Regions from separate parts of the Lysinibacillus sp. HST-98 genome, predicted to be linked through region 2. Evidence: riboswitches for the same ligand, from Rfam matches in the RefSeq annotation. Region 2 holds a riboswitch; the other holds the start of a gene.
The links. A riboswitch is a leader RNA that binds a small molecule or an ion and turns the genes downstream of it on or off. The one in region 2 is predicted to bind cyclic di-GMP.
Positions count from the first base shown of each region.

Region 1: linked by a shared signal. The riboswitch ahead of JIN86_RS20755 (methyl-accepting chemotaxis protein) and the one ahead of JIN86_RS02240 (amidase) in region 2 are both predicted to bind cyclic di-GMP.

Region 1 is NZ_JAENHX010000012.1:42,613-47,048, reverse strand. Features, by position in the region: gene JIN86_RS20760 (SDR family NAD(P)-dependent oxidoreductase) at 1-129, opposite strand, end outside; gene JIN86_RS20755 (methyl-accepting chemotaxis protein) at 119-1,870, opposite strand; cyclic di-GMP riboswitch class I at 1,977-2,062, opposite strand; gene JIN86_RS20750 (hypothetical protein) at 2,272-2,466, opposite strand; gene JIN86_RS20745 (YehS family protein) at 2,608-3,102, opposite strand; gene JIN86_RS20740 (alpha/beta-type small acid-soluble spore protein) at 3,288-3,491, shown strand; gene JIN86_RS20735 (MFS transporter) at 3,562-4,436, opposite strand, start outside.
Region 2 is NZ_JAENHX010000001.1:438,210-442,645, forward strand. Features, by position in the region: gene nspC (carboxynorspermidine decarboxylase) at 1-980, shown strand, start outside; gene JIN86_RS02240 (amidase) at 1,026-1,907, opposite strand; cyclic di-GMP riboswitch class I at 1,951-2,041, opposite strand; gene JIN86_RS02245 (chemotaxis protein CheW) at 2,179-2,667, opposite strand; gene JIN86_RS02250 (M20/M25/M40 family metallo-hydrolase) at 2,691-3,806, opposite strand.

The DNA.
Region 1 (4,436 bases), on a different contig from region 2:
TTGCTCATCCCCAATATAATTAATTAAAATATTGGCTCCATGTTGTGCAAAGCCTAATGCAATGGCTTTACCGATTCCTTTACTAGAACCTGTAATTAAAACATTTTTCCCTGTAAAATTAATGTCCATTATGATTATTCTCCAATTTGAATTTTGCCACAAGACCTTGCAACTCTTCTGCTGTTTTGCCCAGTGATGAAGAGGCATCCTTTACTTCCTGCATGGTAGATAATTGCTCTTGTGTAGATTTCGAGACATTTGAAGAGAACTCTGCTGACTGCTCTGCAGATTGTTTAATATTATTTACAGATGCCGCCACTTCTTCTGAGGATGCAGAAATTTGTTGTGAAGCAGCGGAAATTTCACGTATTTGGCTAGCGACTTCTTCTGAGGAAGTAAGAATTTCTTTAAAGATTTCGCCTACTTCATTAGTAAATGCCATCCCTACCTTAACATCCTCTTTGCCTTTTTCCATAACCGTGATAGAAGCGTTTGAATCAGACTGAATAGAACTAATTAAATTGTAAATTTCTGTTGCTGATTGAGAGGATTGTTCAGCTAGGCGTCTCACCTCATCCGCAACAACGGCAAAGCCTTTACCATGTTCGCCTGCTCGTGCCGCTTCGATGGCAGCATTTAATGCTAATAGATTTGTTTGATCGGCAATAGCAGTAATTAAGCTAACAATTTCACTTATTTTTTTCGTATTAATATGTAGACCATTAATGGTTGTCCCTATTTGCTCAACAGAATCATTAATTAACTCCATTTGAGCAATAACTTGTTGGACAACTTCATTGCCTCGTTCAGAAGCCTGTGATGCTGAAATAGAGGATTCCGCAGCTACATTTGCAGAGTCAGCAATTTGCTGAATACCTGATGCAGTTTCTTCCATAGCAGCAGCAGTTTCCTCTGTCATCGTCATCGAGGCCTCAGCATTTTGTGTAATTTGATTCATGTCTAGTGCAATATTTGTTGAGCTGTTATAAGTTTCACCAGCATGTACCGTTAATTGATTGGCTGCTGAAGAGACGTGATTGGATGTATTGCGTATGTTTAAAATAATATGTTGCAAATTAGCCACCATTGTACGAATGGATTCAGATAATTTACCAATTTCATCCTTCGATGTCTCTAAATCCACATCTATTAATTCACCATTTGCCACTTGATTGGCAACGTTCACTACTTTTTTCAGTGGCTTTAATAGTCGATCTATAATTATGTAAACTAAAACTAATAAAATTAAAATGCCGATAATGGCAATGACAATTTGCTTAATGACACTTGTTTTAATAATCGTATTGATGTAATCAGCGGAGTAATCAATCCCTAATAGGGCAATTTGTTGACCATTATCATCTTTAATAGGACTAAAAACCGTTCTCCAAGAACCAAAAGGATCCTCGAAAATAGCAGTTACCTCTGTACTATTATTTTCAATAGCTAATTTTGCTGTTTCTACATGTTCATCCGCTAAATCAGTAAAAATTTCACCAGCTTCATATACTTCATTTAGATTAGAGGTATAGCCAATTGGATTGACGCCACCCTCATCCTTCACATCCCAAATATAACTCCAGCTCATAATACCTTGCTGGTCCTGAATCATATCAAGTTGCTTTTGGATCTTTGTAAACTTTGCGTTTGTTTCCCCTTTTTCGGACAGCAAATCTTTTACTTCATCACTGTCTAAGTTCATAGCTGTTAATAAACCAACACTTTTTAATTCTTGCTCTAAATCCACATTCATCCGATTATTCAATTCACTTATACTTTGCGTCGTAATAATAGCGATAAGCAGTAATACAACGATAGAGACTGTTAGTAAAAGCTTATTTTTTAATGATGTGTTTTTTAACAACTTCATTTCCCCTTTTCCTCCTTTGAACTTTACTTGCAAAAAAATAGCCTATTTCAAAAGAAATAGGCATAAAAGAACAAAAACTAGAATGAGAATGATACAACTAGCACTCTTTTGCAACCCAGCCGTCATAGCATTTATTGCCTTAGACCTGTAGCTTTGCGTCTCTACTTTTCAGTAAATTTGCCTATATTTCCCTACCAAAATTAACACAGTAGGTAAAAGTAGTCAATGCTCACTAGTTAAAACGCACATATTTTATACTAGCTGTTCCTTCATTAATAATTATATAAATTACTTAATTATGAAGGTTTTCTTCACTATTGAACAAACTAAAACAGCTACAACCTCAATTAGCGTTGTAGCTGTCAACTTTCATTTCACTTACCCCTAAGTGTTTGAATAAATTATACATTTTGTGTGACAAGTAATACGGATGGTATGAAGGATAACGCAAACATAGCGATATACCATACGGAAGTACGACGTAATGAAAAGCGCACTTTTTTTCGTTCTGCATAAAAAATATCTAACATAACTGCAACAATAAAAGGCATTGTAATACATGCAATAGCTACTAATAAGATGTCAAAATAAATCATACAAGCACCCCTTTGTCTGTGAACATTTTTCATCTTTTTTGTGAACATTTTGTGATAAATTTATTGTACACAATTTCGTCACAAATTGTCAACGAGTTTTAAAGAAAAAAATGGCACTTTATGATTGATATCCATTGTGCATTATGCTCTATATTTATATGTTAAGCCCCTTAAAAAATTTCGTACGAATGAATCGCCACACTCTTTATAATTACGATGACTTGGATTTCTTAAAATAGCACCTAATTCACCTTTTGTTACTTTAATGCCGCCGTCATATAAAATTTCAAGCATCTCCTCAGTTGTTAAAGCTAAAGCAATTTTTACTTTCTTTAGTAGCATATTATTTGGGCTTTCTTTACCTGACACAGGTAACGGTCCAACAGCCTGTCCTTCCCTTGGTTTCTGAGGCCCGCGTTTATAAGTAATTAATCCATTTAAAAATGCCTCTAACATTTTATTATTACATTTGATGTATTCTTCTGGTGCTTCTTCCTCATCATTAATCTTAATTAGCATATTTAATACTTCTTCCTTTGTATAATCCATGCCACCAAGTTTGAAAATTTCTACCATATCTACATTTTTTATATCGAACGCATAGCGTAAACGAATTAAGATATCATTATTCGTCATTATATGTTCCTCCTTTAATTAACCTTATATAGTAAAGAGCCAGGCTTAATTATAACAGAGAGTTTGCTGATTATTGCTAGCTTTCCACAAGTTGTTGTTGTTAGCAAATAGCGTGTGCATTTCCTACTTTTTAAATGTATGAAAAGTTTAATCGCAACCATTCTAAGGTCAAGGAGGTGAGAACAATGGCTAACAATAACCGCAGTTCAAATAAACTTCTAGTACCTGGTGTACATGAGGCAGTCAATCAAATGAAATATGAAATTGCACAAGAGTTTGGCGTTCAGCTTGGGCCAGAAGCATCTTCTCGCGCAAATGGTTCCGTTGGAGGAGAGATTACAAAGCGCCTTGTTGAAATCGCTGAAAAACGTTCAAAAGGTTTATTATAATTAAATACTAAAAAGAAAAGAACGAATCCCATTTACATAATTGGAATTCGTTCTTTCGTGCTCTATAAAATTATGCTGTTTGCAATTCCTTCCCTGAGCTCTTTAGCGTTAGCATAACGATAAAGGAAATACAATACAGCGCTGCTAAGTAAATCATCACGACGGTCATATCGTAGCTTTGTAAAATAAAGCCTACAAAGATTGGTGAAAACCCACCTATAGCTCGTCCAAAGTTAAAAATGGTGTTTGTTGCTGTACTGCGAATTTGTACTGGATAAAAGCTACTAATTAATGCACCATACCCTGCGAACATTCCATTAGAGAAGAATCCTACAACCGCACCGCCTACTAATATCGCTACTGCACCTGTTGCAAACGAGTAAAAGAATACAGCACCTGCAGAGGCTACTAAAAAGATCCCGAATGTTCGCTTTGCACCAAAACGATCCATAAATCTACCAAACGTCAGCATTCCAATGATCATGCCAACTGCGGTACTAATTGTCCACAATGCTGAGCTTGAAACCGATAAACCTTGCGATTTCTGTAACATCGAAGGTAGCCAAATCATCAGACCATTATAGCCTGCAATTTGAACAGTAGCCATTAGAATTAGGGAAAGTGTTGTCATGGTGATACGAGGTGAAGCAAATAATTGTGCTAATTTCCCGTTCTCTTGCTTATTATTTTGTTGTTTCTGCGCGGCTAACCATTCTGGTGATTCATCAATATTTTTACGTACGATAAAGGCGAAAATAACTGGTAGTAATCCTACAAAGAATAATGCACGCCACCCTAAAGTTGGTAAAATAATAGCACTTAATAAAGCGGCTAAAATGACTCCATATTGTGCACCTACACTGACATAAGAGGATGCTCTTCCTTGTTTATTCTTTGGCCAAGCCTCCGCCACAAGTGCCATCCCAATACCATATTCTCCGCCAG
Region 2 (4,436 bases):
TAGTAGGGGAATATTTAGCAGGCATTACAGCTAGCTCACTGCATGAGGCACGTCTTGGCTATGAAAAAATGGGCAAAGAAGTTCACGTTTATGCACCTGCTTATATTGAGCATGAAATGGACGAGCTTCTAGGCTATGTGGATCACATCGTATTTAACTCATTTAACCAATGGGCTCAGTTCAAGGATAAAGTGAAATCTGCTGGTAAAACAATTGAATGTGGTATTCGCGTGAATCCTGAATACTCTGAAATTGAAACAGCCCTTTACGATCCTTGCTACACAAACTCTCGCCTTGGTACAACATTGGCTAACTTTGATAAATCACAGCTTGACGGTATCGATGGCTTACACTTCCATGCGATGTGTGAACAAAATTCGGATACATTAGAGCGTATTATTCAAGTAGTTGAGGAAAAATTTGGTGATGTTTTACACCAAATGAAATGGTTAAACTTCGGTGGCGGTCACCATATTACACGTGATGATTATGATGTAGAAAAACTTGTGAACATCATTAATTATATTCAAGAGAAGTATAACCTGCTTGTTTATCTTGAGCCAGGTGAAGCAGTAGCCCTTAATACAGGCTATTTAGTAGCAACAGTGCTAGATATTCAAGAAAATGGAATGGATCTTGCTATTTTAGATACATCAGCAACATGTCACATGCCTGATGTACTTGAAATGCCTTACCGTCCAATGATTATTGGTTCTGGACAAGCAAATGAATTAGCACACACATATCGCTTAGGCGGGCTAACATGTCTAGCTGGTGATGTGATTGGCGATTATTCGTTTGAACAGCCATTAAAACCAGGTGATCGTCTTGTATTCACAGATATGGCTCATTATTCAATGGTTAAAAACCATATGTTTAACGGTGTCAACCTACCATCTATCGTTTCTTATAATGATGAAGAAGGTATTAAAGTCATTCGAGAATTTAAATTCGAGGACTACAGTGGTCGACTGTCCTAATACCAATAGAAAAGCCCTTCCAGTTTAACACTGGAAGGACTTTTTTTATGGACGCATGGTCATCCAATTCTCCACATAATGAATGGCTACTCCATGAAAAGCATCATTATTTGAAAAATGTTGCTGAACAAGTATAAGCTGTTCATTCATAAAGGCTTCTCCATTATCATAAAAAGTAATATTTTCCCCTTCCTCTGAAGCGCCTGTTTCTACACCAATTACAATTGATTTGTTCACAGTGGAAGCATAAGCGATTTCATGTTCTACAATAGAGATAATATCTTTTGCAGCATCACGATAGGCCATGATCGTCACACTATCCACATGGTCAATGACCCAATCAGCTAATAACCCTTTTCCAAATGCATTATAATACTGAACTTCATCAAACCAAAATGGCATATCTACTTCTAAAGTAAGTTGTAACTGACTTGCTTTCTCACTTGCTTTCATTATTAGTGTTTGATAGGATTCTATCGTTTGTGCTTGATGTAAGCTCCATCCACTATTTAAATAAGGTTCTACATCAAGGTGAACCCCAGAAAATCGCTCAGATTCAGTTGAATTCTCATTATATGTATGTAACCAATTAAACAATTTTTCTTGGCTTCGACTACCCTCAGCTGAAACCCAGCTTGCAGCACCATCCAATGCATAAATGCGTATACCTTTGTCAAAAGCGCTACTAATAAAATGCTTATAGTTATCGCTCGCTATGCCTTGATCGATTTGCAGATAAACTTTATTGACATCATTATGTTCTAAAAATAATAATATTTTTTCTTGATCATCCATGATAAGGGATGTATCCCACAGCCACGTAGCCTTTCCCTGTATAGCCATTGCATCAACCTTTCCACTTGATAAAGCTAATGAACTAATCATAATGACGATTAGTGCGGTCCATACTTTTAATTGTCTCTTCATACGAACTAACTCCATTCTACTCGCCACGGCTCCTAGAACAGAACCTGGCAACCTGACAATCATGCACTAAATTATAGTGTTTTGACTCATAGCTTGGCGCCCCTCCCTTTCGATGAAGTTTGCCTTTTTCAGTTTTTTCTTAATCATTATCATACGCGGTTAGCAATGGTTTGTCTGTAGGTATAATGCATAATTGTCACATGTATGATCAGGTAAAAACGACAAAATACAGGTTAAATTTACTATTCAAACATAAAAAAACGTAGAGTACTTATGCCTCTACGTTTTCCTTTTCATTTTCAAGCATTTTGTGTAAATAATTGATAATTTCCCTAATGCCCTCTAATGAATTAACCAGTATTTTTGGATCAACATATGTTATCATACGATTTTCAAGATTAGCTACCGCTGTAAAATAACGCGTTTTACTATAATTGACTAGACCCAATTGCTGAAGTACTGATTCATCGAAATCAAGAATTTCTCGTGCTTCTGTAACAAGTAATCCATAATTAACCACATCAGTATTCAACACAATGATACGTGCGGTTGCTGTATTCGATGAACGATTGTACAGTATGCGTTCAAAATCAAGAACAGGTACAAGCTCACCGCGAATTCTTGTAAAGCCTAGAAGATAGTTAGGTAAATGAGGAATAGGTGTTACTTGCTCTAATTTTTCAATTGAAATCGCTTGCTCCACAGGCACAGCATACTCCTCTGTCCCACAAGCAAAAACGACTGCTTTGACACTTTCCATAGGGTCACATCCTTATTCGACTGTTAGTTTTTTGCCGATTCTTTGACGATTTCTACTAGCAAATCTGCTAATTTTTCAAGCTCTTCTACTGGTATTTTTTCATTCGTTGTATGGATATCCTCGTATCCAACAGATAAATTAACTGTAGGAATGCCAAAACCTGCGATAACGTTTGCATCTGAGCCTCCACCAGAAATGCCTAGTGTCGGTGTACGATCAACATTGCGTGCAGCAGCCATAGCTACCTGAACTACTTTATCAGATTCCGTTACACGGAAGCCTGGATACATTAGCTTCACTTCTACCTCTGCACGTGCGCCTAACGAAGCAGATACTTGTTCAAACGTATCTTGCATATGCTTTGTTTGCGCATCCAATTTAGCTTTGTCTATAGAGCGTGCTTCTGCAAGGATTGTCACTTCGTCACAAACAATATTCGTCGCTTGTCCACCTTCAAAACGCCCAATATTTGCAGTCGTTTCTTCGTCTAAACGACCTAGTTTCATTTGAGCAATGCATTTTGATGCGACTGTTATGGCCGAAATACCCTTTTCAGGAGCAACTCCTGCATGTGCCGTTTTTCCAATAATCTTTGTGAAAATTTTCGCTTGGAATGGTGCTGCTGTCACGATACCACCAACTTTGCCATCGCTATCAACCGCAAATCCATATTTTGCTTTAATGTTCGCTGGATCTAACTCTTTAGCGCCAACAAGGCCACTTTCTTCACCAGCCGTAATAATAAATTCAATATCGCCATGTGCAATATTTTGCTCTTTCAAACGTTTGACCATCTCAAATAGAGCAGCTAGACCTGCTTTATCATCGGCACCTAAAATGGTTGTACCATCTGATACGATATAGCCATCTTCACGTAAAGACGGTTTGATGCCTTTCCCTGGAACAACAGTATCCATATGAGAAGTGAAATAGATTGGCTCTACATCCAATGTGCCCTTTAATGTGGCAATAATATTACCTGCCCCATGTCCATTACGCGTATGTGCATCGTCTTGAATCACTGAAAATCCAAGTGCAGTCAACTTATCTACAAGAATTGGTGCTATTAGTTGTTCATGTTTTGTTTCTGAATCAATTTGTACGAGCTCAAAAAACTCTTCTACTAAACGACTTGTCATGTTGTAAAACTCCCTTAGTTTACGTGTATTTCCACGTTATAGTATACGTATTATTTTAGCACAACGTCAGAAGAGTTGAAATCATTGAACAATACTACCAAAATAAAAAGTCTGAGAAAAATCTCAGACTTTCCCATAGTGTTAAAGAACAAAACCATCAATAGAATTTTTTGAAAGGTGAAAATGGTTTCCGTTGCAGGCTACTTGCTTTCCTGTGGGCGAGCGCCGAGCCGCTTCGTGCAGGGCTCGCCTGTCTCGCTATCCCACGGGAATCAAGTAGCCTCCCGCTCCAACCTACAAAATGTTAACTTTTTAGCAAAGGTTTTCAAATAAAGTGAAGGTCCTCACTACCCATTTTATGGAGGGGGGTTGTAACTAATCACTTCTTCGCAATGAAATTAAGAGTCTATTCTTTCTCTAATTATACAAATATTGGGTTAATTTGATTGCTACGGCTAGCTAGTATGAAAGATAATGAAAAGACACTTTGCCACATCGTTGATTTCCGTTCCACCAGTGTCACTTCTAGGGGATTTAGTCACAGATGAGACCCTGGAGCGAACTCAGTGAGTGAAGCGGCTCATCGGACGCCCCCTGAAAAGGACACTGGCGGAACGGAAATCACACCCT